Regions from separate parts of the Agrobacterium sp. 22-221-1 genome, predicted to be linked through region 1. Evidence: predicted binding sites of a transcription regulator. Region 1 holds the regulator's gene; the other holds the start of a gene.
The links. The regulator HrcA, encoded in region 1, represses chaperone genes, less so after heat shock. The targets are predictions, from matches to a motif close to GTTAGCACTCNCNNNNNGNGAGTGCTAAC.
Positions count from the first base shown of each region.

Region 1 (3,416 bases):
AGTTCCGCCGCCGATTTGGCGGAGAAGCCGAAAGGCCCGATCAGATCGGCGATTTCGGCGATCTTGCCCTTGTTATGGCTGGCGACGACGATCGTTCTGGTATCGAGCTTGCGCATGGTGCTTTCCTGTCGGCTCAGGCGATCGCCTGTTTCTGAAGGGCGACCAGTTCACTGCAACCGGCCTTGGCAAGACCGAGCAGCGTCAGGAATTCTTCCTCGGAGAAGGGGGCGCCTTCCGCCGTGCCCTGAACCTCGACGATGCCGCCGGAGCCGGTGATGACGAAATTTGCATCGGTCTCGGCGGAGGAATCCTCGAGATAATCGAGATCGATCACCGGCTGGTTGGCGAAGATGCCGCAGGAGATCGCGGCGATATGGTCCTTCAGAACCTTCTCGACCTTGATCATGTTACGGGTTTCCATCCATTTCAGGCAATCGTGGAGCGCAATCCATGCGCCGGTGATGGAGGCGGTGCGGGTGCCGCCATCGGCCTGGATGACGTCGCAGTCGATGCTGATCTGGCGCTCGCCAAGCGCCTGCAGATCGACGACGGCGCGCAGCGAACGGCCGATGAGGCGCTGGATTTCCTGCGTGCGACCGCCCTGCTTGCCGGAAGCGGCTTCGCGCTTCATGCGCTCATGGGTGGAGCGCGGCAGCATGCCATATTCGGCGGTGACCCAGCCCTTGCCGCTGTTGCGCAGCCACGGCGGCGTCTTTTCTTCAAGGCTTGCGGTGACGAGCACATGCGTGTCGCCGAATTTCACGAGACAGGAACCTTCGGCATGTTTCGAGAAATTGCGCTCGAAGGAAACCTTGCGCATCTGGTCGGTTTTTCTGCCTGAAGGCCGCATATGATCCACTCTCCATGTTGGTCCCTGCCTTCTAAGGCGAGGTCCGGGCTTTTGCAAAGCCAATTTCCATTTTGCCGCGGCGTTGCAACGCATTATATTGATGCGAGCTGGTTTGAACGACAAAGAACGGACGAAATGGGTTTTTCCGCACCGCTATCAAAAGATCAGGCATCGCTGCTGGATGAACGGTCTCGGGAAATTTTCCGGCGCATCGTCGAAGGTTATCTCGATACGGGCGAGCCGCTCGGATCGCGCAGCCTGTCGCGGCTGTTGCCGATGTCGCTTTCACCCGCCTCCGTTCGCAATGTCATGAGCGATCTCGAAGAGCTTGGCCTCATCTATTCGCCGCATATCAGCGCCGGTCGCCTGCCGACCCAGACGGGGCTGCGCTTCTTTGTTGACGCCTTCATGCAGGTGGGTGACCTGCCCGCCGAGGAAAGGGCGACTATCGACCGTCAGATCGGGCCGGTCGCCGGGCACGAGCAATCGCTGGAAGGGCTGTTGACGGAGGCTAGCCGCATGTTGTCCGGCATGTCGCGCGGCGCGGGCCTCGTATTGACGGCGAAGAACGACGTCATCCTCAAGCATGTCGAATTCATAAGGCTGGAGCCCACCAAGGCGCTCGCCGTGCTGGTGGGCGACCACAATCAGGTCGAAAACCGCATCATCGAATTGCCGGCCGGCATCTCTTCGTCGCAATTGACCGAAGCGGCGAATTTCATCAATGCCCATCTCTCCGGTCAGACGCTGCATGAGTTGCGCGGTCAGTTTCAGACGCAGCGGGCGGAACTGCAATCGGAACTCGGCATATTGGCGCAGGACCTCGTGGAGCGTGGTCTTGCGGTATGGGCGGGAGATAATGAGGAGGGCAAGCTCGGCCGTCTCATCGTTCGCGGTCGCTCCAACCTGCTTGAAGGTCTCGCCGGTGAGGAAGATATCGATCGGGTGCGCCTGCTGTTCGACGACCTGGAGCGCAAGGAAAATCTCATCGAAATCCTCAATCTCGCGGAAAGCGGCTCGGGGGTCAGGATTTTCATCGGCTCGGAAAACAAGCTTTTTTCGCTGTCCGGTTCGTCGCTGATCGTCGCGCCCTATCGCGATGAGGACAATCGTGTCGTGGGTGCGGTCGGCGTCATTGGCCCGACCCGGCTGAATTACGCCCGTATCGTGCCGATGGTGGACTATACGGCGCAGATCATGGCTCGCCTTTCCCGCAAGCAGAGATAGGACAGACCCGCAAGGTCAGGGAATGCGGCAAGCTTTTCGCCGCAAGCCTTGATTTTTGCCCGTCAAAGCTCGATATCGGGCGCAACCAACATATTCAAATCTGGAGAACGTCATGACCGACGATACAAAAAAGCCCGGACCTGACGCGGACGTCGCCGAAGAGTTTGTCGAACCCGCGCTCGCCGGGGAAGAGCCGATTGACGCTGCCGAACCCGATCCGGTCGAGCTGCTCAAGGCTGAAAATGCCGACCTGCGTGACAAGTTCCTGCGCCTCGCGGCCGAAATGGACAATCTTCGCCGTCGCACGGAACGCGATGTCAAGGATGCGAAAGCCTATTCGCTCGCTGGTTTCGCGCGCGATATGCTCGCCGTTTCCGATAATCTTCGCCGCGCGCTTGAAGCCATTCCCGATGAACTCAAGACCAATGGCGAAGCCGGTCTCAACGGTTTGATCGAAGGCGTCGAGATGACGGAACGTTCGATGCTGTCGACGCTGGAACGCCACGGCGTGAAGAAGATCGACGCGGAGGGCCAGAAGTTCGACCCGAATTTCCATCAGGCCATGTTCGAAATTCCGAATCCGGCGGTTCCGAACAATACCGTGCTGCAGGTGGTTCAGGCCGGTTTCACCATCGGCGACCGCGTCCTGCGCCCGGCAATGGTCGGCGTCGCCAAGGGCGGCCCGAAGGCGGAAGTTGCGGCATCGGCCGAGCCGGGCACCTCGTCTCTTAATGAAAAGGACGCGTAAGGCATCTATCCTTACGTCATAAAAAACGCGCCTTTAGGGCGCGTTTTTTATTGCCGTTAAACTGAGGGAGTTAGCCCGCGATCAGGCCGCGGTCGCCTGCTCCTGATTGAGGAAAGCGTAGATTGCGGTGTCGGAATCGGTGGCGCGCAGCTTGGCGACCAGTTCAGGGTCGCGCAGGGCGCGTGCAATTCTGGACAACGCCTTCAGGTGATCCGCGCCGGCGCCCTCGGGCGCGAGCAGCAGGAAAACCAGATCGACCGGCTGGTCGTCCAGCGCTTCGAAATCGACCGGTGTTTCAAGACGTGCGAAGACGCCGGTGATCTGATGAATGCTGTTGAGCTTGCCATGCGGAATGGCGATGCCGTGGCCCACACCGGTGGAGCCGAGTTTCTCACGCTGGAGGATGACGTCGAAAACTTCCCGTTCCGAGACTCCGGTAATTCTGGCTGCCTTTGCGGCCAGCTCCTGAAGCAACTGCTTTTTGGAATTCACCTTGAGGGCGGGAATAATCGCATCTTGTTGCAGCAAATCTGCCAACGCCATTCTCTTTTTCCTTCATGCCATCGAGACGATGCAGGAGGCAGATGCACT
Region 1 covers NZ_JBNWCL010000007.1:61,268-64,683, reverse strand. The annotation lists gene rdgB (RdgB/HAM1 family non-canonical purine NTP pyrophosphatase) at 1-116, opposite strand, end outside; gene rph (ribonuclease PH) at 134-850, opposite strand; gene hrcA (heat-inducible transcriptional repressor HrcA) at 986-2,077, shown strand; gene grpE (nucleotide exchange factor GrpE) at 2,190-2,825, shown strand; gene ptsN (PTS IIA-like nitrogen regulatory protein PtsN) at 2,907-3,368, opposite strand.

Region 2 (3,416 bases), on a different contig from region 1:
GGATGCGGCTCGAAGGTCAGCACCAGCGCGGGAACGCCGCGGGCTTCCGCCAGCTCCAGGGCACGATCCAGCACAGCCCGGTGGCCGCGATGCACGCCGTCGAAATTGCCGATGGCGATGACGCCGCCGCGAAGAGCTTCCGGCAGCGGCTCCTTTTTTTCATTGCGGTGAAAGACGGTCATGGCAATCGATCCATTCCTGCGCCAGCTATTCCTTAGGCAAGACGTCCTCAGGCGAGACGGGGCATCCACCAGCCGGGAGCAGCACCCTGCCCCTTGAGATAGGCGTTGAGAAGCGCCTCGTCCGTCTGGCCGTTCAGCGTATATTCGGCAGCGTGAATGCCGCCGCTGATATAAAGAAGGTTGAGACCACTCGCAATCGCGCCCTTCACATCCGTCGGCATGCCGTCACCGATGGCAAGCACGCGATCCTTGGCGAAGGCGCCGCGCACTTCTTTCGCCGCCGCAAGGCAGGCTTCATAGATCGGTGCATGCGGCTTGCCGGCAATGCGGACCTCGCCGCCGAGCTGTTCGTAGTAAGCGGCCATGGCGCCGGCGCAGGGAATGATGCGCTCGCCGCGCTCCACCACCAGATCGGGATTGGCGCAGATCATCGGCACGTTGCGGGCAATGAAGCCCTTGAGCATTTCGGTATAATCCTCGGGCGTTTCCGTCTCGTCGTCGAAAAAGCCGGTGCAGACCACGGACTGCGCTTCCGCCTCGCCGACGCGCTCGACATCGAGACCGTCCAGCAGCGGCAGATCCCGTTCCGGGCCGAGCAGGAAGACTTTTTTCGGACCTTCCGCAATCAGACCGCGGGTGACGTCACCGGACGTGATGATACGGTCATAGGCCTCATCCGGCACGCCGAGAACGCGAAGCTGGGCGATGACGCCGGGAGCGGGACGCGGCGAATTGGTGATGAGCACCACCGTCTTGCCGGCCTTGCGCGCTTCCCGCAGCGCAACCGCCGCATCCGGAAAGGCGCTGACGCCATTGTGCAGCACGCCCCAGACATCCGAAAGAATAACGTCGAACCCAGCCGTGATTTCGCCGAGAGTGAGAATGCGATGGGCCATGAGATGCTTTCCGGATGCGAGAAGAGGGTGAGCGTGACATCGCAAAGCGGGACGCCGATGGCAAGGAAAAAAGCGCCGCCAGACCGGTCTTTGGCCCGCCTGACGCAGCATGAACACAAATGCCCCTTAGATGCGATGCGGCTGCAACGGGCAAAAAGAACGACGCCGCCGCGCCCGTCCACGCATGGGAAATTTCTGTCATGGAACGCTGATAACCATAAGCCATGAAATTTTTCAGACAGGGCGTTCTTGACTCCGGCAGAAGCCCTCCTTATCTCGGTTCCGCTGGCACTCGATAAAGGAGAGTGCTAACACCCATCAGGCGAGTTCCAAAAGCTCGCGCAGTCATTTGATCGAGGGATTAGACAATGACAAGCACCAATTTCCGCCCGCTTCACGATCGCGTCGTCGTTCGTCGCGTTGAGTCCGAAGAAAAGACCAAGGGCGGCATCATCATTCCCGACACCGCCAAGGAAAAGCCGCAGGAAGGCGAAATCGTCGCCGTCGGTTCCGGCGCACGTGACGAGGCCGGCAAGGTCGTCGCTCTCGACGTCAAGGTTGGCGACCGCGTTCTGTTCGGCAAGTGGTCGGGCACCGAAGTCAAGCTCAACGGCGAAGACCTTCTGATCATGAAGGAAGCCGACATCATGGGCATCATCGGCTGATTTCAGTCGACCCATCGTTTCCTTAAATTTCAAGCCGGACCCGGTCCGGCCATTCGAAACCAGGAGTTTTGAAAATGGCAGCCAAAGAAGTAAAATTCGGCCGCACAGCACGCGAAAAGATGCTCAAGGGCGTCGACGTTCTTGCTGATGCAGTAAAGGTCACCCTCGGCCCGAAGGGTCGTAACGTCGTTATCGACAAGTCCTTCGGCGCTCCGCGCATCACCAAGGACGGCGTTTCCGTCGCCAAGGAAATCGAACTGGAAGACAAGTTCGAGAACATGGGCGCACAGCTCGTTCGCGAAGTTGCCTCCAAGACCAACGACATCGCCGGTGACGGCACCACCACCGCGACCGTTCTGGCCCAGGCCATCGTTCGCGAAGGTTCCAAGGCAGTTGCTGCCGGCATGAACCCGATGGACCTGAAGCGCGGTATCGATCTGGCCGTTGCTGAAGTCGTCAAGGACCTTCAGGCCAAGGCCAAGAAGATCAACACGTCTGAAGAAGTTGCGCAGGTCGGCACGATCTCCGCAAACGGCGAGCGTCAGATCGGTCTCGACATTGCTGAAGCAATGCAGAAGGTCGGCAACGAAGGCGTCATCACCGTTGAAGAAGCCAAGACCGCCGAAACCGAACTCGAAGTCGTCGAAGGCATGCAGTTCGACCGCGGCTACCTGTCGCCCTACTTCGTGACCAACCCGGAAAAGATGGTTGCGGACCTCGAAGACGCTTACATCCTCCTGCACGAAAAGAAGCTCTCGAACCTTCAGGCCATGCTGCCGGTTCTCGAAGCTGTCGTTCAGACCGGCAAGCCGCTCGTCATCATCGCTGAAGACGTCGAAGGCGAAGCTCTTGCAACGCTCGTCGTCAACAAGCTGCGTGGCGGCCTCAAGATCGCTGCCGTCAAGGCTCCTGGCTTCGGCGACCGCCGCAAGGCCATGCTGGAAGACATCGCCATCCTGACCGGTGGTACCGTCATTTCCGAAGACCTCGGCATCAAGCTCGAAAACGTTACCCTCGACATGCTCGGCAAGTCGAAGAAGGTTTCGATCTCCAAGGAAAACACCACGATCGTTGACGGCGCCGGCCAGAAGTCCGACATCGAAGGCCGTGTTGCCCAGATCAAGGCCCAGATCGAAGAAACCACCTCCGACTACGACCGCGAAAAGCTGCAGGAACGTCTTGCCAAGCTCGCTGGCGGCGTTGCCGTTATCCGCGTCGGCGGTTCGACGGAAGTCGAAGTGAAGGAAAAGAAGGACCGCATCGACGACGCTCTCAACGCGACGCGCGCTGCCGTTCAGGAAGGCATCGTACCGGGCGGCGGCGTTGCCCTGCTGCGTTCGTCCACGAAGATCACCGCAAAGGGTGAAAACGACGACCAGGAAGCCGGTATCAACATCATCCGCCGCGCTCTGCAGGCTCTGGTTCGCCAGATTGCAGACAACGCAGGTGACGAAGCTTCCATCGTTGTCGGCAAGATCCTCGAGAAGAACGAAGACAACTACGGCTACAACGCCCAGACCGGCGAATATGGCGACCTGATCCAGCTCGGCATCGTCGACCCGGTCAAGGTTGTTCGCACGGCTCTGCAGAACGCAGCTTCGGTTGCTTCGCTGCTGATCACCACCGAAGCCATGATCGCCGAGCTTCCGAAGAAGGACGCTCCGATGCCGGCA
Region 2 covers NZ_JBNWCL010000016.1:65,878-69,293, forward strand. The annotation lists gene ACQZ5N_RS20785 (bifunctional riboflavin kinase/FAD synthetase) at 1-182, opposite strand, end outside; gene ACQZ5N_RS20790 (TIGR01459 family HAD-type hydrolase) at 230-1,078, opposite strand; gene groES (co-chaperone GroES) at 1,447-1,743, shown strand; gene groL (chaperonin GroEL) at 1,818-3,416, shown strand, end outside.
Region 2: groES (co-chaperone GroES) is a predicted target of HrcA. The motif match lies at 1,363-1,391, and genes of this name have one in related genera.